Regions from separate parts of the Specibacter sp. NPDC057265 genome, predicted to be linked through region 1. Evidence: predicted binding sites of a transcription regulator. Region 1 holds the regulator's gene; each other region holds the start of a gene.
What was found. The regulator LexA, encoded in region 1, represses DNA repair genes until DNA is damaged. The targets are predictions, from matches to a motif close to TCGAACANNTGTTCGA.
Positions count from the first base shown of each region.

Region 2: the regulator LexA is predicted to act here: its motif matches at 6,185-6,200, upstream of uvrA (excinuclease ABC subunit UvrA).
Region 3: the regulator LexA is predicted to act here: its motif matches at 6,474-6,489, upstream of ACFUCV_RS09285 (DUF222 domain-containing protein).

Region 1 covers NZ_JBHUYE010000001.1:42,130-50,127, forward strand. The annotation lists gene priA (bifunctional 1-(5-phosphoribosyl)-5-((5-phosphoribosylamino)methylideneamino)imidazole-4-carboxamide isomerase/phosphoribosylanthranilate isomerase PriA) at 1-148, opposite strand, end outside; gene ACFUCV_RS00195 (hypothetical protein) at 271-420, opposite strand; gene hisH (imidazole glycerol phosphate synthase subunit HisH) at 421-1,110, opposite strand; gene hisB (imidazoleglycerol-phosphate dehydratase HisB) at 1,107-1,727, opposite strand; gene ACFUCV_RS00210 (histidinol-phosphate transaminase) at 1,817-2,953, opposite strand; gene ACFUCV_RS00215 (LysM peptidoglycan-binding domain-containing protein) at 3,057-3,518, opposite strand; gene lexA (transcriptional repressor LexA) at 3,790-4,533, shown strand; gene ACFUCV_RS00225 (ATP-dependent DNA helicase) at 4,589-6,616, opposite strand; gene hflX (GTPase HflX) at 6,609-7,998, opposite strand, start outside.
Region 2 covers NZ_JBHUYE010000021.1:31,928-39,925, forward strand. The annotation lists gene uvrB (excinuclease ABC subunit UvrB) at 1-289, shown strand, start outside; gene ACFUCV_RS12875 (alpha/beta fold hydrolase) at 362-1,651, opposite strand; gene ACFUCV_RS12880 (GNAT family N-acetyltransferase) at 1,648-2,154, opposite strand; gene ACFUCV_RS12885 (DEAD/DEAH box helicase) at 2,176-4,722, opposite strand; gene ACFUCV_RS12890 (trans-aconitate 2-methyltransferase) at 4,767-5,585, shown strand; gene ACFUCV_RS12895 (GntR family transcriptional regulator) at 5,765-6,139, shown strand; gene uvrA (excinuclease ABC subunit UvrA) at 6,288-7,998, shown strand, end outside.
Region 3 covers NZ_JBHUYE010000010.1:74,399-82,396, reverse strand. The annotation lists gene ACFUCV_RS09325 (DMT family transporter) at 1-593, shown strand, start outside; gene ACFUCV_RS09320 (SRPBCC domain-containing protein) at 614-1,330, opposite strand; gene ACFUCV_RS09315 (NUDIX hydrolase family protein) at 1,397-1,936, opposite strand; gene ACFUCV_RS09310 (hypothetical protein) at 1,991-2,581, opposite strand; gene ACFUCV_RS09305 (YdeI family protein) at 2,648-3,235, shown strand; gene ACFUCV_RS09300 (glycoside hydrolase family 76 protein) at 3,261-4,328, opposite strand; gene ACFUCV_RS09295 (SDR family NAD(P)-dependent oxidoreductase) at 4,444-5,223, shown strand; gene ACFUCV_RS09290 (acyl-CoA dehydrogenase family protein) at 5,220-6,449, shown strand; gene ACFUCV_RS09285 (DUF222 domain-containing protein) at 6,674-7,998, shown strand, end outside.

The DNA.
Region 1 (7,998 bases):
ACTGCGCGCCGTTGTTTTGCCAGTTCATGGCAGCTTCCAGCGGTGAGCCGTAACTGGTTTCCGAACCAGCCTCGCCCTGCACCAGACGCACGGCTTGTCCATTGGACACGTCGACGGCGGGCAGCAATTCCAGGATGGGAGTGGTCATGGGATCCTCAGCGTTGTTGAAGTGAATGCAGCAGCGGCGGAGATGCTGCTGCGCGAAAAAAATGAGCTGTTACTGCACTGGAGCAGGCTGCGCATCGGCGCAGCCCCTGGCCGCATCGGCAGTCATTGGGTAAGGAGGTAGGCCGCAAGCAGTGACATGACGGCCAACAATCCGAAGCTGACGGGGATCCAGCGAGCCGTCTTTTGCTGGTAAAAGGTGTAGGCCCCGCCAATGAGAAGCCCGGCCAGGGCCATCAGCAGCAAAGACCACACCTAGGGCACCATCCGTTGCAGTGAAGGCTTGTTCAATGAACGGACCCAATTGCGCAAAAGCCGGGCACCGGCGTCGCCGGATTTTTCCGGGTGGAACTGTGTTGCACACAGCGGGCCGTTTTCCACCGCCGCAATGAAGGGGGCGCCATGTTCTGACCACGTCACCTGCGGTGGCCGCATTTTAGGTTGCAGGACTTCGAAGTCCCACTTCTGCACCCCGTAGGAGTGCACGAAGTAGAAACGCTCATCCTCAATGCCCTCAAACAAAACGGAGCCTTCCGGCACCTGCACGGTGTTCCAGCCCATGTGGGGCACCACGGCAGCCGGCAGCAGTTCAACCGTGCCGGGCCACTCCCCCAGGCCCTGGTCCAGCTGGCCGTGTTCCACGCCAGCCTCGAAGAGCACCTGCATGCCCACGCAAATGCCAAGCACTGCACGGCCGCCGGCCACTCGCCGGCCAATCATGCGCAGCGCGTCAACGCTGCGCAGCTCGGCCATGACCGAGCCGAAGGCGCCGACGCCGGGCACCACCAGACCGTCGGCCTCCAAAACATCCTCGGCCTTGGCGCTGAGCGTGACTTTGGCCCCTGCGCGCTCCAGGGCGCGCACGGCCGAACGGACATTTCCGGAACCGTAGTCCAGCACTGTCACCGTGGGTTCGGAGGTGTTGGACCCTGCTGGAAGACTCACAAGAGACCCTTCGTCGATGGGATGCCTGTAACGCGGGGATCGGCTTCGATGGCCGAGCGCAGGGCCCGGGCAAAGGCCTTGAACTGGGCTTCCACTATATGGTGGGGGTCACGGCCGGCAATGACGTTCATGTGCAGGCAGATTTGGGCGTGGAGGGTGATGGCCTCGAAGACATGCCGGGTCAGTGAGCCGGTGAAGTGGCCGCCAATCAAGTGGTACTCCTGGCCTGCCGGCTCGCCGCCGTGCACCAGATACGGCCGCCCGGACACATCGACGACGGCGTTGGCAAGAGCTTCGTCAAGGGGCACGGTGGCCTCACCAAAGCGGCGGATGCCGGCTTTGTTGCCCAACGCGGTCTTGAGCACTTCGCCCAGGGAAATGGCCACGTCCTCCGCCGTGTGGTGGACATCAATGTGGGTGTCGCCCGTGGCCTTGATGTGCATGTCGATGAGCGAGTGTTTGGACAACGCCGTCAGCATGTGGTCATAGAACGGAACCGAGGTGTCAATGGTGGATACGCCCGTGCCGTCCAAATTGATCTCCACCAGGACGCTTGATTCGCTCGTGGCGCGTTCCAAGCGGGCGGTCCGTGCGGGGCCGGGGGTGGTGTCAGTCATTGCTGCAGTCCTTTGAAGTGGAGCGGGCCGGCCTTACAGCTGCAGGGCAGGGGGATGCTTCTGTGGGGTCCGTCGTGGATGTCACCAGTTTAGGAGGGTTCGGCGTTTATGCCCAACCCGGACTCCGCCTCACCGGCCTTGATCTCCCGCAGGCCGTCAAGGAAGGCAGTGGTCTCGGACTCGGTGCCGGCCGTGACGCGCAAGTGGCCGGTGATGCCCACGTCGCGAATCAGGACGCCCCTGTCCAGAAGGGCCCGCCACAGCTCGTGGGGGTGCTCCACCCCGCCGAAGAAGACGAAGTTGGAGTCCGACGGCGCCGGACTGAAGCCCAGTTCCACCAGGCCGTTGACCATCCGGTCCCGCTGGATCTTGATCTGTTCAACATTTGCCAACAGCGATGCCGAATGGCGCAGGGCCGCCACTGCCGTGGCCTGCGTGATGGCGGAGAGGTGGTAGGGCAAACGGACCAGACGCAGGGCGTCACTGACTTCGGGAGCCGCGGCAAGATAGCCCAGCCGGGCCCCCGCCAAGGCAAAGGCCTTGCTCATGGTGCGCGATACGATCAGCCGCGGGCGCCCGGGCAACAGGGACAGCGCGCTTGGCGTGCCGTCATGGGCAAACTCGGCGTAGGCCTCATCCACAATAATGATGGCCTGCGCGGCTTCACCGGCCTCGTAGACGGCCTTCACCACGTCCGCACCCAGAGCGGTGCCGGTGGGGTTGTTGGGGGAACAAAGGAAAACAATGTTTGGCGCCAGATCACGGACCTGTCGGGCCGCCGATTCCGCGGACAGCTCGTAATTGCCTGCGCGTTCACCGGCAATGTACGCAGTACCTGTCCCGCTGGCCAGCAGCGGGTACATGGAATATGTGGGAGGGAACCCCAGAGCCGAACGTCCCGGACCGCCAAAGGCCTGCAAAATCTGCTGCAGCACCTCATTGGAGCCATTTGCGGCCCACAGGTTCTCCGGCTGGAGTCCATGCCCCAGATAGTTGGCCAACTCCTGACGCAACACCGTGAATTCCCTGTCCGGGTAGCGGTTCAGACCTTCAAGTTCTGCTGCGACAGCGTCCATGATGGCCACCCGCGCATCAGCGGGAACCCCGTGGGTGTTTTCATTGACGTTGAGCAGAATGGGCACGTCCAATTGCGGTGCACCGTAAGGGTGCTGGCCGCGCAGGTCATCGCGGAGCGGCAATTGGGCTAAGCGTTCGAACTGGTCCATGACACCAGCTTATTTGCAGCTGCGGCCAAGACTGAAATGGCGTCGGCATGCGGACACATCCTCATCCTGCCGGCAAGCCGGCGACGGCCTTGTGGAGCCGGCGCTACCTCTGGATGGGGACGTAGAGGCGCTGCCCGGCTTGGACTATGCCCGAACCCAGATCGTTCAGCACCACAATTTCACTGACAACGTCCCGCACGTCCCGGCTCGGATCCGCGGCACTGGCAATGGACCACAGACTTTCCCCCTGCAGCACAGTGACACTGACGGCATAGTCGGCCATGTCAATGGGTTCATGGGCCGCCGACGCCTGGGCCGGCGACGCCAGCGAACCGGCTGCCAGGGCACACAGCGCCAATAACACCAGCGCTGCCGTCAGCAACGCCGGCAGACCCAGCAATATGAACCGGCCACGCCGGGTTAATTCCAGCCCGGAACGCCCCGCACCCTGTGTTGCAGCCGTGCCGGCGCAGCTGCCCGGGCCAGCGGTGCCGGAAGGCACGGCCGCCTGCGGTGCGCCTGCCCGGGTCCTGCCTGTTCCTGCGTTCATGGCTATGACAGTCATGACTTGGTCCTTTCGCCGTGGATCACGATCCTGGCCACCAACACCCAAGCGATCTGTTCCATGCTCTATAACTTCGATAGAACGTATGTTCTATTTCCTTGCTTCTACAGTTTTAGCACCTATTGACGACTCTTGCCAAGAGTCCGTAGAACAAATGTTTGAAATTGCCCCCGTTGTGGCTTAAACTTTCTTTAACAAGGATTGGCCTCATGTACAGTCCACCAGCAGGCACTGACATTGTTCAGGGCAGTCACGAAAGGACCACGGAACCATGGCGCTTCCCGACCCACCGCATCGCATCCCGCAGGCGCCCAGCCGCGCCGGAATGAAGGGATTGACGGTCCGGCAGAAAAAAATCCTTGAGTGCATCCAACGATCGATTGCGGACAAGGGCTATCCGCCGTCCATGCGTGAGATTGGTGACTCGGTGGGGCTCGCGAGCCTCTCCAGCGTCACCCACCAGCTAAGCCAGCTGGAACGCCACGGCTATCTGCGCCGCGACCCCAAACGTCCCCGGGCCATGGAGGTCCTTATCCCCCTGGTGCTGGACAATGGCCAGGTGGAGATCGAGGGTGTGCCAACCCCCAGCAAGCTGCGCAGCTCCAATGGCTTGAATTTCGCGGAGCTCAGCAGCTCCTCGGATACCGCCTTTGTGCCACTGGTGGGGCGCATTGCCGCCGGTGGCCCCATCCTGGCCGACCAGTCTGTTGATGACATCATGCCGCTGCCCCGGCAAATAGTGGGCAGCGGCGAGTTGTTCATGTTGAAGGTCCAAGGGGACTCCATGATTGATGCCGCCATTTGCGATGGGGACTGGGTCGTGGTGCGCCAGCAGAGCAGTGCCGACAACGGCGACATAGTTGCCGCCCTGCTGGAGGACGAAGCGACCGTGAAGACTTTCCGTCAACGCGACGGCCACACCTGGCTGCTGCCGCAAAACACCCGCTATGAGCCAATTCTGGGTGACCATGCCACCATCATGGGCAAAGTGGTGTCGGTGCTGCGGAGTCTTTAGCGGCCGGCTACAGCAACCTGCCAGGCCCGGAAACCCACAGCGGCTTTCCGGGCCTTTACTTTTCCGCCAGCCGCTTCAGCGCCGACAGCGCCACGGCGCGATCCTTGGTGGCCCAGAACGGCGGCAGCGCAGCCCGCAGGAAGCCGCCATAGCTGGCATTGGCCAATCGGGAATCAAGCACTGCCACCACTCCCCGGTCACTGCTGGAACGGATGAGCCTGCCAACACCCTGCGCCAGCCGGACGGCTGCATGTGTGGCGGAAATGGCCAAGAATCCATCTCCCCCATTACGCGCCACGGCGCGGGCCCGCGCGGTGACCAAGGGGTCGTCCGGTCGGGGGAAGGGAATGCGGTCAATGACCACCAGGCGGCAGGAGGCGCCTTGGACATCCACGCCCTGCCAGAGGGACATGGTGCCAAACAGGCAGCTGTCGGGCTCCTCGGCAAATTCCCGGATAAGAGCTGACATGGAGGAGTCCCCCTGGCAAAGGATCTTTGCCGCGAGCTGGGGGCGCAGCTTGGCGGCCGCGTCCTCGGCTGCGCGCCGGGAGGAGAAGAGCGCCAAGGTTCCGCCGCCTGCGGCGTTGATCAGCTCCTTGAGCTCCTCCAGTTGCTCCGGGGAATTGCCAAAGCCGGGCTTTTTCAAATGTGCCGCCACGTAGAGCATGCCCTGGCGGGGATAGTCAAAGGGCGAGCCCACGTCGGCGCCGGTCCACTTTGGCGCACTGGGCCCAAGCAGGCCCAGCCCGCCGGCCGTGGCTTGAAAGGACTGCCCAATGGCCAGCGTTGCCGAGGTCAGCACCACCGTGCGGTCGGCAAAGAGTCCCTCGCGCAGCTTCATAGCCACACTCAGCGGAGCAATGTTCAGCACTGCCGGCTCACTCTGCTCGGCCCGCTGGTAGCCCTGCCCCGGGACGAAGGTACCTGGCCGGGAGGCCCACACAACCTCCCCCTCGTCCTGGGCGGACAGGAGACGTTCACAGAGTTCGAAGATCAGGTTCAGCCGCGAACGGGCTATGGACCGTCCCCCATCCACGGCGGCATTGCCCTCGGGCTTGGAATCGGACAGGGCTGCGCGGCTGGCATCCCGGGCCTGGCCCACGGCTTGGCTTTGGGCCTCGGAGAGTCCCTGGGGCATGAGGCCCTCGGGGGTCCCGGCCAAAGCCAAATCCAAGGCCGCGGCGGCGGCCTGCAGCGCATCGACCGGGACGGCCGTATGCTTGCGGGTGCTGGAGGCCGCGGAGAGCAGCATCTGCACCGAGAGTTGCCCGGAAACGGCACCGGTGACACGGTCCTGCAGTTCATGGGCCTCATCGACCACCACCACGTCATAGTCCGGCAGTACGGCAATGCCTTCAAAGGCGCTGATGGCCAACATGGCGTGGTTGGTGACCACAATGTCCGCCTCAGCACCCTTGGCACGGGCCAGCTCGGAGAAGCATTCAGTGGCCAGCGGACACTTTTGCGCCCCCAGGCACTCCATGGATGTCACGGAAACCTGCCGCCAGGCCCGGTCGGTGACACCGGGAACCAGCTCGTCCCGGTCCCCGGTCTCCGTATCCTGGGCCCAGTCCCTGAGGCGGACCACTTCCTTGCCCAATTGGGATGTCGGACCCGAAGAGCTGCCCGGCAGGTGGGCGACACTGGCATCCTCCCCCAGCGTGAACAAGGCCCCTTCACCTGTGTCTTCGGTGGGAAACCCACCACCGAGCTTTTGTTTGCAGACGTAGTTGCTGCGCCCCTTCACCAACGCCACATCAATGGGCCGTGGGAGGACTGTTTCCAGGGCAGCCAGAAGCCTGGGGACATCGCGGCCCACAATTTGGGCCTGCAGGGCCAAGGTTGCCGTGGCGATCACGGCTGGTTTGTCGCTGCCGAGCGCATTGACAATCAAGGGGATCAAGTACGCCAGGGACTTCCCGGTGCCCGTGCCCGCCTGCACCAGCAAGTGGTCGCCGCTTTCAATGGCCGCCACCACGCGGCGGACCATTTCATGCTGTCCGTCACGCCGCTGCCCGCCCATGGCCTCCACGGCCCGATCCAATAATTCAAGGGCCTGCGTTGAAAGGGCCGTATCAGTCATGATGAATAAACGGCCCAACCTCGGCAGCTAAATCCTCACGGACGCGCACCTGGGCAACGGTGCCCTTTTCGCCATGCTCCAAGCTGATGATTTCCGCGTCGCTGCCGTGGAGTTTGTTCAGCACATCTCCCCGGTCGTAGGGGATCATCAACGTCAGCGGAACGCTGGGATGCGGGATGGCTTCGGCGATGGCCTCCAAAAGCTCCTCAATGCCCTGACCGGTGCGCGCGGAGACCACGACGGTGCGGGGCTCGCGCTGACGCAGGCGCTCCACCACAAAGGGATCGGCAATGTCGGCCTTGTTGAGGATGATGATCTCTGGAATCTGCAGGGCGCCCACTTCCGCAAAGACCGTGCGGACGGCCGCAATCTGCCCTTCAGGGTCGGGGTGGGAGGCGTCAACAATGTGCAGGATCAAATCCGCATCCGCCACCTCTTCCAGCGTTGAGCGGAAGGCCTCCACCAGCTGCGTGGGCAGGGAGCGGACGAAGCCCACCGTGTCCACCAGGGTGTAACCCAGACCGTCGGCGGTCTCGGTTTTGCGCACGGTGGGGTCCAGGGTGGCGAACAGGGCGTTCTCCACCAGCACTCCGGCGTCGGTGAGCCGGTTCAGCAGCGAGGACTTGCCGGCATTGGTGTAGCCGGCAATGGCCACCGAAGGCACCTTGTTCCGCTTGCGGTTGGCCCGCTTCGTTTCCCGGGCCGGTTTCATTGCAGCAATTTCGCGGCGCAGCTTGGCCATCCGGGTGCGGATCTTACGGCGGTCCAGTTCCATCTTGGTTTCACCGGGGCCGCGGGAGCCAATGCCGCCGCCGGCGGCACCCACCCGGCCGCCGGCCTGGCGGGACATGGACTCGCCCCAACCACGCAGGCGCGGGAGCAGGTATTCCATTTGCGCCAGCTCCACCTGCGCCCGGCCCTCCCGGGACTGTGCATGCTGGGCAAAGATGTCCAGGATCAACGCCGTACGGTCAATGACCTTGACCTTGACCACTTCCTCCAAGGTGCGGCGCTGCGACGGTGCCAGATCACCGTCAATAATGACGGTGTCGGCGCCGGTGGCGTGGACGATTTCCTTCAGTTCCTGGGCCTTGCCCTGCCCCAGGTATGTGGCGGGGTCAGGTTTGGCCCGACGCTGGACCAATCCGTCCAACACTTCCGAACCAGCGGTTTCGGCCAGGGCAGCCAACTCCCGCAGGGAGTTCTCGGCGTCGGCCATGGTGCCGTGGGACCACAAGCCGGCCAAAACCACCCGCTCCAGGCGGAGTTGGCGGTACTCGACCTCGGTGACGTCCTCAAGTTCAGTGGACAGGCTTCCCTGTCGGCGCAGGGCGTTTCGTTCGGCGAGCTCGCTCTGGTCGCCATCGAAGCTGCTGTGTTCA
Region 2 (7,998 bases), on a different contig from region 1:
TGCCGACATCACTGACCAGTTGGCCCGTGAGGACGCAGACACCGCAGCCCTGCTCGAAGAAGCCCGGCTGCGGCGCGAGGGGTCCGGCAAGAAGGGCAGGAACAAGGGTGCCGGCGCCGCTGCGGTGTCGCGCCCGGCAGCTGAACTGGTCACCCTCATTGAGGAACTGACGGCGCAAATGCATGGTGCGGCCGCCGAGCTGCACTTTGAACTCGCCGGGCGTTTGCGTGACGAGGTGGGTGACTTGAAGAAGGAACTGCGCCACATGCGCGAGGCCGGCCACGGCTGAGCCTCGTCAGGGAGGCAGCTGGCCGCCTGGGGCAGCTGCGGGCTGGGACGCTGCCGGCCCGCAGCGTACCGGCTACGCTGGGCGCACCAGGTGCAGCAGGCGTGCGAAGATGCCCTCGCCGTCGTCGGCAATGCCATCGTGGTGGAAGTCGGCACTTTCCCAGAGCTGCAGGCCCTGCACGGCGGCGGCTGTGGCCAGGGAAATCCCACGGTCCACATAGATGTCGTCGCTGTACACGGCCGCGGCCACGGGTACCGTGTTGCGGCCCAGCTGTTCTTGGTCGTACAGCGCGCCCCAGCCCTGAACCCGGTGTGCCAGCAGGTGCGCCAGCTCCCGCAAGGGAATGAGCGCGGGGTCCTGCTCGAAGTACCACGGGTAAATGGCTTCACCCGTCAGCAGCGGTTCGGGCGCCTCCGCTCGGAAGTCCGGGTTGGCCTCCAGGACGCGCGCGGCGGCCCAGGCGCTGGGCTCGCCTTGGACGTAAATGGATTCATGCATCAACGCATACAGCGGATTGGGGGCGCGGTTCACCACTGCGCCCACATTGGCCAGGAAGGTGTCGGAAAGACGCACGCCGTCGGCCGTGTCGGTGAAGGCTTCCTCCAGCAGGAAGTGCAGCGCGTCAAAGCGGGTGTTGCCGCCCAGGAAGTTGCCCAACATTTGCAGCCGTTCGGCTGTGAGCCGCTCACCGGTGGGAAGATGTTCGGGCACGTGCGCCACGTGGCGCATCAGGCCCGTCACCAGGGCCCGGTCGGCGGGATACTTGGCGAAATATTCGGCATTGCGCGCCCGCAGCCGGGCAAAGGTGGCCGCATAGACCTGGTCGGCCGGCCCGGCCAGCGGCCCAAGCCCACCGGTGATCAGCGCCTCCTTCAGCCCCTGCGGGGCGAAGGAGAGGTACGTCAGGGCACAAAAGCCGCCGTAGCTTTGGCCAAAAATGCTCCAGGGTCCGCTGCCCAGGGCCGCCCGGATGAATTCGGCGTCGGCCACAATGTCAGTGGCGCGGAAATGGGACAAATAATCCGCCTGCTCCGCAACACCACCCACCAGCGGCAGCGTCTGCCGGTTCACCGGGGTGGAAAGTCCGGTGCCGCGCTGGTCGAGCATCAGGATGCGGAAGTGCCGGGCCGCTTCCTTGAGCCAGCCGGAGAGCCCCGCCGGCCGGTTGCCCTTGCCGCCGGGGCCGCCCTGCAGGAACAGCAGCCACGGCAGTTCCGCCGCGTGCTCCAGCGCGGCGTCGCGCATTTCCCGGGCAAAGACGGTGATGGTGGGCCCCTGCGGATCCGCATGGTCCAGGGGCACCTGAAAACGGTGATCGCGCAGGAACAATCCCCGCACCTGAAACGGTTCGCCGGATTTCATGATGCTGCCTCCACGGTGGAGCAGGCACCAAAGGAGGACAGCTCCGGGCCGTCCAGCCGGAAAACATGCCAGCCGTCCATGGGCGCCGCACCGAGCTTTTTGTAGAAGTTGATGGAGGGCTCGTTCCAATCCAACACGCTCCACTCCACCCGCGCATACCCGCGCTCCACGGCAATGCGCGCCAAATTCTGCAGCAGCATTTTGCCATAGCCGCCGCCACGGGCCTCCGGGCGGACGTACAGGTCCTCCAAATAAATCCCGTGCGTGCCCTCCCAGGTGGAGTAGTTCAAAAACCACAGCGCAAAGCCCACAATGGGATCGCCGGCCACCGGGGAATCCACCACATGGGCGAAAACCTGCGGATTGGCGCCAAACAGGCTGGCCTGGAGCATCTGCGGCGTGTTTTTCACCGCCTCCGGCTCTTTTTCATACACGGCCAGATCATGGATCATGCCCAAGATGGCGGGAACGTCGGCGGGGGTCGCGGTGCGCAGCAAAGTCATGACGCCAGCTTAGTGCCCGCCCTACATCCGGCTGAATTCCTGGAAGCGGACGACGGCGGCACCGGCCTCGTTTGACGCCTCCAGATCCACGGTGGCCAGCATGTACCAGTCGTTGTTGCCTGCCGGGTCCATGAGGCCCTGGCGCACCTCCCAGCTGTCATCGCCCATGGTGATCTGCAGCAGCGCCGGGCCCCGGGCGGCAGGACCGGACTCCAGGTATTCGTGTTCGTCCCAGTACCCGTCCAGCGCATCGGCCCAACGGTCGGCATCCCAGCCGTGTTCGCCGTCGAGCCTGCCCAGCTCCTCAAAGTCATCGTCGGCAGCCAGTTCCACCCGGCGGAACATTTCATTGCGGACCATCACCCGGAAGGCGCGGGTATTGTCGCTCAGGCGCGGGGGAGCGGGGGGCAGGGCCGGCTCCGCGGCTTCGGCCAAGGTGGCCGAATCCTCCCCGCTGGTCATCTTCTCCCATTCGTCCAGCAGGCTCGAATCCACCTGGCGGACCAGCTCACCGAGCCACAGGATGATGTCTTCCAGGTCTTCACGCAGGGCATCCTGGGGGACCGTCTGGCGCAGGGCCTTGTAGGCGTCGGTGAGGTAGCGCAGCACAATGCCTTCGGAACGGGCCAGGGAGTAGTACTGGACGTACTCGCCAAAGTTCATGGCCCGCTCATACATGTCACGGATGATGGACTTGGGGCTCAGTTCAAAGTCGCCCATCCACGGCGCGGCCCTGCGGTACACCTCAAAGGCGTCAAAGAGCAGCTCCTGCAGCGGCTGCGGGTAGCTGACCTCGTCCAGGATCGCCATTCGCTCGTCATACTCGATGCCCTGCGCCTTCATGTCGGTGATTTTTTCGGTGCGTTCGCGCTTGAGCTGGGCGGAGAGGATCTGCCGCGGCTTCTCCAGCGTGGACTCAATGACCGAGATGACGTCCAGGGCGTAGCTGGGCGACTGAAGATCCAACAGGTCCAGGGCTGCGAGCGCGAAGGGGGAGAGCGGCTGGTTCAGGGCAAAGTTCATTTGCAGGTGCACTGTCAGGCGCACCGTGCGTCCATCGGCCTCCAGTTCCTCCGCCGGGATGCGCTCCACCACGCCGGCGCCGAGCAGTTCCCGGTACATGCCAATGGCCTTGCGCATCAGGGCGCGCTGCTTGGCGGGGGGCTCGTGGTTTTCTGTCAACAGCGCCTTGGCGGCCTGGAAGGGGTCCCCGGGACGTTCCAGCAGGTTCAGCAGCATGGCATGGGTGATGGTGAAGCTGGAGGTCAGCGGCTCCGGCACGGATTCGGCCAGGCGCTTGAACGTGGGCTCACCCCAGCTGACAAAGCCCTGCTGTGGCTTCTTCTTCACCACCTGCCGCAGCTTCTTTTGGTCGTCACCAAACTTCGCCACCGCCTTGGCCATGGCCTTGGCGTTCTCCACCACGTGCTCGGGGGCCTGGACAATGACTGTTCCGGCCGTGTCATAACCGGCCCGGCCGGCGCGTCCGGCAATTTGCTGGAACTCACGCACCTGCAAAACGCGGGTCTTCACGCCGTCGTACTTGCTCAAGGCCGTGAGGAGCACGGTGCGGATGGGGACATTGATGCCAACGCCCAGGGTGTCGGTGCCGCAAATGACCTTCAGCAGCCCCGCCTGCGCCAGCTGCTCCACCAGGCGGCGGTACTTGGGCAGCATGCCGGCATGGTGGACGCCAATGCCGTGGCGGACCAGCCGGTTCAAGGTCTTGCCAAAGCCCGCGGAGAAACGGAAGCCGGCAATGAGCTCAGCAATTTTGTCCTTCTCCCCGCGGGTGCACACATTGATGCTCATCAGGTTCTGTGCCCGGTCAATGGCCTCGGCCTGGCTGAAGTGCACCACATAGACCGGCACCTGTTTGGTGGCCAGCAGCTCCTCCAGGCTTTCGTGGACGCCCGTTTGCACATAGTAGTAATGCAGCGGAATGGGGCGCTCGCCGGAGGAGACGGTGGTGGTCTCCCGGTTGGTCAGTTCGGTCAGTTCCCGCTCAAAGCGACTGACGTCCCCCAAGGTGGCGCTCATGAGCAGGAACTGGGACTGCGGCAGCTCCAACAGGGGCAGCTGCCACGCCCAGCCGCGCTGCGGATCCGAGTAGTAGTGGAACTCGTCCATGATCACCACGCCCACATCGGCGTCTGCCCCCTCGCGCAGGGCAATGTTGGCCAGGATCTCCGCCGTGCAGCAAATGATGGGCGCATCCTGGTTCACGGAGGAGTCTCCGGTGATCATGCCGACGTTTTGCGCCCCAAAGATCTCGCACAGGGCAAAGAACTTCTCCGACACCAGCGCCTTGATGGGGGCCGTGTAGTAGCTGGCTGCGCCCCGGGCCATGGCATTGAAGTGCGCGGCAATGGCCACCATGGACTTGCCCGAACCCGTGGGGGTGGAAAGGATCACATTGTTGCCGCTGACCAGTTCCAGGGCGGCCTCCTCCTGGGCCGGATACAGCTCCAAACCACGCTCCATGGTCCACTCCAGAAACGCGTCCAGGACATCGTCATCGGAGGAGGTTTGCGGGTTCAAGGTGGCAAGCTGTTCAAGAAGATTCATGGTCCTTCCAGCTTAGGCGCTCGCAGCTGTGGCAGGATAACGCCATGGTTGACAAAAGTTTTCCCTGGGAACCGGCCAAGTACGGCGAATTTGCCGACCACCGCAGCCGCCCCTTCTTTGACCTCACCGCACGCATCCGCGCCGAAGCCCCGCGTTCAGTGGTGGACCTGGGCTGCGGCCCGGGGACCCTGACCGCCACGCTGGCCCAACGCTGGCCCCAAGCCCGCGTCCTGGGGATCGACAGCTCCGCGCACATGCTGGCACAGGCCCGGGCCACCGCGGCACAGCTGCAGGCCGGCAAGCTGGGCTTCGCCGAGGGGGACCTTGCCAGCTGGCGTCCGGAGGCCGACACCGACGTGGTGGTCTCCAATGCGGCCCTGCACTGGGTGCCAGGCCACTTGGAACTCATGGGCACGTGGCTGCAGACGCTGCGCCCCGGCGCGTGGCTGGCCGTGCAGGTCCCCGGGAACCACCACGCCCCATCGCATGCCCTGATGCGTGAGCTGGCCCTCAGTGCACCGTGGCGCGCCAGGCTGGCGGATGTGGTGCACCACGATGACGCAGTGGGCACGCCCGGCGACTACCACCGGCTGTTCCGGCGCGGCGGAGCCGCCGTGGAAGTCTGGGAGACCACCTACCAGCAGCTGCTCCAGGGCCGGAACCCGGTGCTGGAGTGGACCCGCGGCGCGGCCCTGCGCCCCATCCTGGCAGCCCTGGATCCAGAGAGCCAAAAGGTGTTCGAGCGGCAGTACGGTGCGCTGCTGGCCAAGGCCTACCCGCCGGGTGAATTTGGCACGCTCTTTCCCTTCCGCCGGATTTTCATGGTGGGGCGCAAGGAAGCCCAGCCCGCCGCCGCGCCATAGGCACGCAGCCCGCCCGGCAGGCGGCGGTGGCCGTACCTGCGCCCTGGCGCGGTGCGGCTATGGGCAATCTCACGCTGTCGCGCCCGTGGCCTTTCCACTACGATTTGAACTAGGCACAATCTTGTTGCTAGCGGCTGTGGTGATGCAGCGGCGGAAGAGGTGGACACGCAATGAATGCCATGGATCAACTCATGCGGCGTTGGCGTCTCGATACGGATTCCACGGTGCCCCCCTTCGAGCAAATCAGATTGCGGATCCTTGACCTTGCCTCCTCCGGTGAACTGGCCGTGGGAACCAAGCTGCCCTCGGTCCGGGCCCTGGCCAGTGATTTGGGCGTGGCGGCCAATACGGTGGCCCGGGCGTACAGGGAACTGGAACAGGCCGGCATTGTGGCCACTGCCGGGCGCAGCGGAACCGCCATTGCTTCGGGCGGGGACAAAATCGCCGCCCAGGTGGCGCTCGCGGCCGAGGCCTACGCCGAGGTGGTGCGCGAACTTGGCGTGCCGCAAAACCAGGCCCTGAACATCGTCAAGGCTGCCCTGGGGAGCAGTTGAGCCGGGAGCGAACGGAGGGGCTTTACGGCCCCCCGCGGTCCATGTTCGAACGAACTTTCGATTATACTTTTTAGTGTCTGCAGGGTGTGCGGGGCCAGTGCCCGCCCGCCCAAGCCACGGTGTGGCACTCCCGGATGTGAAGGAAACAATGGCCCAGCAAGTAACGCATGAAACCCTCCCCAAGCGCCCTGATTTGTCCCGTCTGGTGGTGAAGGGGGCCCGGGAAAACAATTTGCGCAACGTTGATCTTGACTTGCCGCGCGACTCCATGATCGTCTTTACCGGGCTGTCCGGATCCGGAAAATCCTCGCTCGCCTTCGACACCATTTTTGCCGAGGGCCAGCGCCGCTACGTGGAGTCCCTGTCCGCGTATGCCCGGCAGTTCCTGGGCCAGGTGGACAAGCCGGATGTGGACTTCATTGAGGGATTGTCCCCGGCGGTGTCCATTGATCAAAAGTCGACGTCGAAAAACCCGCGGTCCACCGTGGGCACCATCACGGAGATCTACGACTACATGCGCCTGCTGTGGGCGCGGGTGGGGACACCGCACTGCCCCGTCTGTGGCGAGCCCATTGCCAAGCAGACCCCGCAGCAGATTGTGGACCAGTTGCTGGAAATGCCCGAGGGCACCCGCTTCCAAATCCTGGCGCCCGTGGTGCGTGACCGCAAGGGCGAGTTTGTGGAGCTTTTCAAGGAATTGACGGCCAAGGGCTATTCCCGCGCCAAGGTCGACGGCGGACAGATTCAGCTTTCCGATCCGCCCAAACTGAAGAAGACCTTCAAACACACCATTGAAGTGGTGGTGGACCGCCTGGTCATCAAGGACGGCATCACCCAACGCCTGACCGATTCGGTGGAGACGGCGCTGAACCTGGCCGAGGGGCGCGTGGTCGCCGAGCTGGTCGACCTTGCCGACGACGACGCCGGACGCCTGCGCACCTTCTCGGAGAACCTGGCCTGCCCGAACGAACATCCCCTGGCCATTGACGAGATTGAGCCGCGCTCCTTTTCCTTCAACAACCCCTTTGGCGCCTGCAGCGCCTGCAGCGGCATTGGTTCAAAACTGGAGGTCGATGAGGAGCTGGTGGTTCCCAACCCGTTCCTGTCGTTGCGGGACGGCGCCATTGCCCCCTGGTCGCTGGGAACCGCCACCACGGAATATTGGAACCGCCTGCTGGAGGGTCTGGCCAATGAGCTGGGCTTCACTCTGGAAACGCCGTGGAACAAGCTCGACACCGCCGCCCGCACCGCCATCCTGTACGGCAAGGACCACAAGGTGGTGGTGCAGTACAAGAACCGTTTTGGCCGGGAGCGCAAGTACAGCACGGGCTTTGAAGGCGCCGTGCAGTACATTCAGCGCAAGCATGCCGAAACCGAGTCCGACCATGCCCGCGACCGCTATGAAGAGTACATGCGCCAGATCGCCTGCCCGGCCTGTGGCGGGGCGCGTCTGAACCCGGCGTCGCTTTCGGTGCTGATCAATGGCAAGTCCATTGCCGAGGTCTGCGCCCTGTCCATGCGTGACTGCTTTGCCTTCCTGAGCAACTTGACGCTCTCCCACCGGGAGGAGCAAATCGCCAGCCAGGTGCTGAAGGAAATACAGGCCCGCCTGAAGTTCCTGCTGGATGTGGGCCTGGAGTACCTGAACCTGGAACGCGCCTCCGCGACCCTTTCCGGCGGCGAGGCCCAGCGGATCCGCCTGGCCACGCAGATCGGCTCGGGGCTGGTGGGGGTGCTGTACGTGCTCGATGAGCCCTCCATTGGCCTGCATCAGCGCGACAACCGCCGCCTCATTGAAACCCTGACCCGGCTGCGGGACCTCGGGAACACCTTGATAGTGGTGGAACACGATGAGGACA
Region 3 (7,998 bases), on a different contig from region 1:
TTCCGCTGGGCACCGCCGTGGCCATTGAATTTTTGGGGCCGCTGACTGTGGCCGCTTGGCGCAGCGGCAGCGCCCGCATGCTCGCCTGGCCTGTGTTGGCCCTTATCGGGGTGGTGCTGCTGACTGAACCGTGGCAGGGGGAGGTGGCGCTGCTGGGCATTGGCTACGCGCTCGCGGCGGGTGTGGGGTGGGGCAGCTACATTGTGCTCACCCAGCGGGTGGGCGACCGCTTTACGGGCATCAGTGCCTTGTCCCTGACCATTCCCATTGCCGCGGTGCTCACGGCGTGTGTGGGAGTGCCCCAGATGGTGGGGAACTTTCACTGGCCGGTGCTGCTGCTGGGAGCCGGGCTGGCCCTGCTGGCTCCGGTGATCCCCTTTGGCCTGGAAATGCGCGCGCTTCGCCGCATGACGCACACCGCATTTGGCACGTTGATGGCTTTGGAACCTGCCATGGGCGTGCTCCTGGGCCTGGTGGTGCTGCACCAGGTTCCCTCCCTTGTGCAGGGTGCCGGAGTGGTGTTGGTGGTGGCTGCCGGCGCCGCGGCCCAGCGCGGCGGCGCCCGCAGGCCGGCACTTGAACATGTGCCCTGAACGGCCCTGCACGGTGCGCCCTAGTCCTCGGGGTAGTGCCTTTCCATAAACGCATCCCACTGCGCACCAATGGCATCGAGTGCGCCGGCGCCCAGTCCGTAGGTGGAGGCAATGATTTGTGCGCCCGGGTGTTCCCGGATGCCGGCAATGGGGTCCTGCTGGGCCAGAATCAGCAGGCCATCACCGTGTTCGGCGTAGGCCTGGACCGTCAGCGCCAGCTGCTTTTCGCTGCGGGCCCAGACCTTGCCCTTGAGCGTGGCTCCGGAATTCAGTGTCAGTTCATAGGGTTCCCCGGGATCGGGCAGCCAGCCAATGTCAATGCCCAGGGCGTTCCACAGCTCGGTATGCGCGGTGCTGGTGCCGTCCACATAGATGGTGCGGCGCCGGGTCAGGGGGTGGCGTTCCAGCGCAAACCTGAGTTGCTGCATGAACGTCCACCAGCCTTCGGTGATGTCGGCGTCGTACTTGGCCCACTCGCCCGTGGCCGGCCCGCGCGTCATGGTCAACAAGGTGCCGTCAGTGCGCGGTTCGAGTGTGAAAACGTCCCCCATATCAAGTTCCAAACGCAAATGGTCACTGGCTTCAGTGGCATTGGCGTAGTAAATCTCCTTGATCTCCTCCTCCAGGCCCTCCATTTCCCAGCCGTGCCACTGTGCCAGGCGCGCCGGCTCGCGGAGCATGCGCCAGAGCTGCTCGGCATCGGCGTTGATCAGGACGGAGAGCTCGGTGTTGGCCATGACAGGTAATCTACGCTGGAACCAGGGAACCGGCTAGGGACCGGCTTTTGGCGCTGGAGGAAAGTGTCAGCGTCCCAGACCGGCGAAGGAGATGGCTTGGCGCACCAGTGCGCCGCGGCCGCCCACAAATTCGGCCTGCACGCCGGGGCTGAGCACTTCCTCCGGCGTCATCCAGGTCAATTCCAGCGCGTCCTGGCGCGGTTCGCAGTCACCGGTGACGGGGATGACGTAGACCATCGCCACCGCGTGTTGGCGTTCATCGGTGAATCCGGTCTGCGAGGGCGAGGGCAGGTACTCGGCCACTGTCAGGGGCACGGGGCTGACCGGCAGCTGGGGAAAGGCCAGCGGACCCAGATCCTTTTCAATGTGCCGGATCAGCGCCGCGCGGATGGTTTCCCGGTACAGCACCCGTCCGGAGACCAGGGTGCGCACCATGGAGCCGTGCTCGTCGGCCTGCAGCAGCAGTCCCACTTCATTGACGTAGCCCAGCGGGTCCAAGCGCACCGGCAGCGCCTCCACATAGACCATGGGAAGCCTGTTGCGGGCCTCGTGCAGGTCCTCTTCGGACAACCAGCCGGGATTGGGGTCAGGGGTGCGAACGCTCATGTCTCAGTTCTACCCCATCCCCGGTCCAGGCGCAGATTCCTTCCCTCCCCGGCGTCAATTCCGGCTGATGGCGAGGCTGCCGCCGTCAGGCATTCCGTGGTTGACGGTGCCGGTCCCGCCGGCCTGAAGCTGCAGTTCGACGCCGGTCCGGACACCGGCCGCCGTGCGCACAAATCCGCCGTTTTTGGCCTTGAACAAGGCACCGCCGAAGGGGAATCCGCGCAGTTTTCGGGCACCAATGTTGCTCAGGACCGCATTGGCAGCGGCCGGGTCGGCGCTGGTCCAAACGGCCGTGACGCTGAGGGCGGAATCGGGATCCGGCAGGGACAAATCGGCGCCGGGGCGGGCCAGGAAGGTGAAGTCGGCGGCGGTGACCTGCGCCGCGGTGCCGTGCAGCCTGGCCGGGGTGCCGTCAGCGACGGTCCGCTGCACAAAAATGGCCGCGTCGCGGAGCTCAAATTCCAGCCGGATGGAGTGCACGGGCGCCTGTTCAAGGAGAATTTTTCCATTGCCGGAATTAAACAGCTGCCGCGCCGGGACATCCGCCGTGCCCGGCAGGGCCGAACCTTGCAGGCCCACAGCTGTCAACAATTGCGCATAGGCTTCGGGGGTGGGCGTGGAGATGACGGGACTAAGGCGCAGCATGGGACTCCTGGAAGTGTGGAGGGAACAACGCTACCAAGGACGCCGTGGCCGCATTAGGGTGTTTCCATGATTGAACTGCCTGAACTCCTGCTCCCGGATGCGCCCGCCTGGCGCGGCTGGTTGGCCGGCCATCACGCCCAGCTGCCCGGGGTCCGGCTGGTGCTGCATAAAAAAGGCGGTAGCACCACCACCTTGACGTACGCGGCCGCACTGGATGAGGCGCTGTGTTTTGGTTGGATTGACGGCGTTGCCGGCAAGCGCGACGACGGCAGCTACCTTCAGCGTTTCACTCCCCGCACGCGCACCAGCAAATGGTCCAAGATCAACACCGGCCACTATGACCGTCTCGTGGCTGCCGGGCGCATGGAGCCGGCCGGGGTGGCCGCGGCCGACGCCGCCAAGGCGGACGGACGCTGGGAGGCTGCCTATTCCGCGCAGTCGACCGCTGAGCTGCCGGCGGATTTGGCCGCCGCCATTGCCGCCAATCCGCAGGCCCAAGCCATGTTTGAGGTGTTGACGGCAACCAACCGCTACGCTTTGATTTACCGCACAGCATCCGTGAAGACACCCGCCGTCCGGGTCGCCAAGATTGCCCGTTTTGTTGACCTGTTGGCAGCGGGCCAGACCCCGTACCCGCAAAAGCGCCAACCCTGAGGCGGCTTCGCCTGCCCCTGGCCGCCTACACGGCGGCAGCTGCGGAAAGCACCATCCACCGTTGCAGGGCACCGGAGAGCTGGGTGGGCCCGGTGTCCCTGAGGGCGGCGGCGGTGTCCGTGACCATGGCCGACGCTGTTTGCCGGCTCAGCTCCGGAAGCCTGGGGTCCTGCGCGGCGAGGGCAAGGTAGCGGACCAGGATGCCGGTGAAAAGGCACCCGTCGTCCCCGGATTCCAGTTGCAGGCCTTGACCTGCCGTGAACAACCTGCGGTGGATGGCTGCAATGAGGGCCACCGCATCGCCCAGGTCGGTTGACCGGCCCAGTTCCAACAAGGCTCCCAGCACCGGGCCCTGGTTGTAGGTGTAAATGGTGGTTTCCACGTTCCGGCCCGTGGCGCAGGGGTGGATGCCATCAACATAGAGGCCAATTTCGGGATCGAAGAGTTCCAGGCGGAGCCAGTGGATGATTTCCTGTGCGCGCCGCCTTTCTCCGGTTCTGGCAAAGTGCAGTGCCGCCGGGCCGTTGACGGGGGTGTTTTTATAGTCGCGTTTGCGGGACCAATGTAGGCCGCCGCCCAGGACGTCGTCGTGCGCGTGGTGCAGTTGGCGGGTCAGGGACCTGGTGGCGGAGGTGGCCAGCCTTGACGGCCTGGCAAGCAGTTTCAGCGAGAGCCTGTTCAGCCGGCCCGCGGCCAGGGCCAGCCACGCCATGTCGTCATAGAAGTCATTGGTGAAGCGTCCGAAGTTGCGCACCATGATGCCGCGCAGCAGGTGCTCCGCGCGGCGCAGCTCCGCGCGGGCGCCCGGTCTGTCATGGTGGCGCAGCTGCCGGAAGGCTGTATCCAGGACCGCGTCCAGGTAGTGGGCCTGCCACCAGTAATGCCACGGCTGGAAGGGCCCCTGCGGTGTCTTGGGGCTGCCGGGAAGCGGCCCGGCGGTGGGCGAGCCAATCCAGGTGCCTGGAACACCGGCCAGGCGGTGCCCAAACCGGGCATGGACCTGCGCCTGCGCCTGGTCCGCGTCCAGGGCCCAATTGTTGCTTGAACGTTCTTTCGAATCGTTTTGCTGGGAAGGTCCGCGATGGCTGGTCATGCCCTCCACACTACTGTTTCACCCGCTTCAGCGCTCCTAACGAAATCTTGGTTAGTATGCCTTAACGCATGCTTTGCAGCCCGGGTCTCCGGGTGCGCCTCAACGAGGAGGATTCATGGACATTTCCGCCAGCGGCACCGTCGCACTCATCACCGGCGGGGCCTCCGGCCTGGGAGCTGCCACGGCCAGACGGCTGCATGCGGCGGGTGCCGCCGTCGTGCTGGTGGACCTGCCGGGCTCCCAAGGGGCCCACCTGGCCGCTGAGCTGGGGGAGCGGGCAGGGTTTGTGCCGGCGGACGTCACGGACGAGGAGCAGATGCGTGCGGCCATTGCGGCCGCCGCGACGCTGGGCACGCTGCGGATCGCCGTCAATTGCGCAGGCGTGGCCACGCCCGGGAAGGTGCTGGGGCGCGCCGGGGTCCTGCCGCTGGAGGACTTCAACCGCGTGGTCCACATCAATTTGCTGGGCACCTTCAATGTGCTGCGTCTGTGCGCCGAGGCCATGGCGGCGGCTGAACCTCTCGACGGCGAGTTCGGGCCCGAGCGCGGCGTCATTGTCAATACCGCCTCCGTCGCGGCGTTCGACGGCCAGATCGGGCAGCCGGCCTACGCCGCCTCCAAGGGTGCGGTGGCCGCCATGACCCTGCCCATCGCACGGGAATTGGCGCGCTCGCTGATCCGCGTGGTGACCATTGCGCCGGGCATTTTTGAAACCCCCATGCTGGCGGGGCTGCCGCAGGCTGCGCAGGATTCCCTGGGCCAGCAGGTGCCGCACCCTTCGCGGCTGGGCAAGCCTGCCGAATACGCCGCCCTGGTGGAGCATATTGTGGCCAATGCCATGCTCAACGGGGAGACCATCAGGCTCGACGGCGCAATCCGCATGGCGCCAAAATGAGCACCTCGGCCACGTCGCTGCCCGCGGCGGACTTTTACGGTTTTGAAGCCCTGCTGAGTCCTGGAGAGAAGGCCAAACTGGTTCAGCTGCGGGAGTTCCTGGCCACGGAGGTGGCGCCGTACGCAGTCCAGTGGTGGAATGACGCCGCATTCCCCACGCGCATCCTGCCCAAGATTGCCGCCCTGGACTTGGCCGCACCCGACCGCCGCCGCCTCAGCCACCTCTTCACGGGCCTGGTCGTGGCGGAAATGACCCGCGTGGACACCTCGCTGGCCACCTTTTTCCTGGTCCACCACGACCTCTTTGTCCAGGCGCTCATTGACTTTGGTTCCGCCGAGCAGCAGGCGCGGATGCTCCCTGACGCCCTCGCCCTGCGCTCCACCGGGGCATTTGCCCTGACCGAACCTGAGCATGGCAGCGACGTCGCCGGCGGCATGTCCACCACCGCGCGGCGCGTGCAGGACGACGCCGGCACCCACTGGGTGATCAACGGCGCCAAGCGTTGGATTGGCAATGGCACGTTCTGCGACAGGATGCTGCTGTGGGCCAAGGATGCCGAAACCGGCCAGGTGCGGGGCTTCTTTTTGGATGCTTCCCTTCCTGGCGTGATGCGGACCAGGATTGAGCACAAGATTGCCCTGCGCACCGTGCAGAACGCGCACATTGTTCTAAAAGACGTACGCGTGGCTGAGTGTGACCGGATCATGGGGGAAAACTCCTTCCACGACACCAATAAACTGTTGCTGGGTTCGCGCGTTTCCGTTGCCTGGCAGGCGGTGGGGCAGCAGCTGGCAGCCTTCGATGTGGCCCGCGACTATGCAGTGCAGAGGCAGCAATTTGGCCGGCCCATTGCCTCCTTCCAGCTGGTGCAGGACCAATTGGTGCGCATGTTGGGCAACCTCACCTCTTCAATGGCCATGATGGTGCGGCTCGCGGCACTGCAGGACGATGCGGAAGCCGGTCTTTCCGGCGCCGGTGTCCCGGGTGCCGAGGGTCAGCTCCCCACCATGGCTCAGGTTGCGCTGGCGAAAGCGCACACCACGGCAGCCATGCGCGAAACCGTGGCGTTGGGACGCTCCATTTTGGGTGGCAACGGCATTGTCAGCGACTACAAAATGGCCAAGATTTTCGCCGATGCCGAAGCAATCTACACCTATGAGGGTTCGTACCAGATCAACACATTGATTGTTGGCCGCGCCATTACCGGGATCAGTGCGATCGTTTAGCTGGTGTTGGGGTTAGCCGGATATACGAAAATAGTTTCGAATGGTTGCTCGTTTCTCTTGTTCTACTCGTTGGTGGGGTTTATTATGGGGGTATGGGTAGTTCAGTGAATTTCCCGGCGGGTCCGGAGGGTTCATCCACCGCAGTTTCTGTGGCGGACCGTATCGCTGGGCTGACTCTTCCTTCTTTTTCCTCCCTTGCTGTGGCGGTGGCTGGTTTGGCGGGGTTGCCTGATTTCCCGGCTCCGAACTCCTCCACCGAGGATCGTGGTTCCTCGCGGTTGGGTGGGGTGCGGGGCTTGTTGGATGACTGCACTGAAGCCCTTGCTGCTTTGAGTGTGCATCGGAACCGGTGTGCGGCGTTGTTGGTGGTGTTGGTCGAACGCCTCCAAGCGGCCGCCCGGGTGGAGGGTGTGGTGCTGGGGCTGGATGCCTGGCAGCGCCAGACCCAGATGATGGGCATCCGGGCTGAACTCGCCGGGTTGCTGACCATCACCGAAGCGGTCGCGGGAAAGCTGATGGATCACGCCGGGATCCTGGTCCATCACCTCCCGGCCACCATGAAGCTGTTCACCGCCGGTGGGTTGGGGTGGGAGCAGGCGGTCGTGATTGCCGAGGAAACGACCGTGTTGCGGGACGCCGGGCACCCACAGTCCGTCATTGATGCTTTCGAACAAGTGCTGCTGGGCAAAGCAGAAGGGTGCACGGGGTCGAGCTTCAGGGACAAGGCCCGGCGGGCAAGGGAACGCACCTTCCCGGACTCCATGGCAGCCAGGACGCGGCGGGCGTTCAAAGACCGGTCCCTGCGCGTGGGCCGGGGACAGGACGGGATGTCCTGGTTGACGCTGTTTGGGCCTTCCCCGACGGTCGAGGCGATTTTCTCCCAATGCACCACCACCGCCCAAGCCGCCCAGGGACCCCACGAATCACGGACCCTGACCCAGTTGCGCGCCGATGTTGCCGCGGCCCTGCTGTTGGGCCAGACCATGGACGACAACCACATCCACACCCCACCACCACCACCAGTGCCAGAACCGGCGGAACCCACGCCAGCGCCGGCGGAGGCTGCCGCACCGGCACACGCCGTACCGGCGGAATCGGCGGAGGCTGCCACAGACACAGACACGGACACAGACACAGACACGGACTCGGGCACCGGTTTTGGTGGTGGGGTGCCGGTGTTTGATGATCCGGACTACACGGATCCCGGCTTTGTTGATCCCGCACCCGATCCGTGGGACAGGGAGTTCTGGACCGGGTTCGACGGATCCAAGCCACCGGATCTCACACCCGCACCACCGGCACCGGGCAACAATCCCCACCTCCCAGCCGCGAATGCCGGGTCCGGCGGTGGGGTGTGGCCGCCGCTGCCCAGGGTGACCCCTGTGCTGGTGATGCCGGCCCTGTCATTGCTGGGCTTCACGGACGAACCGGCGTGGATGGAAGGTGTCGGACCCATCAGTGTGGACGTCGCTAAGCGTCTCACCGCACAAGCGGGTTCGTTGTACCGGGTGTTGGTGGACCCGATCACGAACAAACCCCTCGACCACGC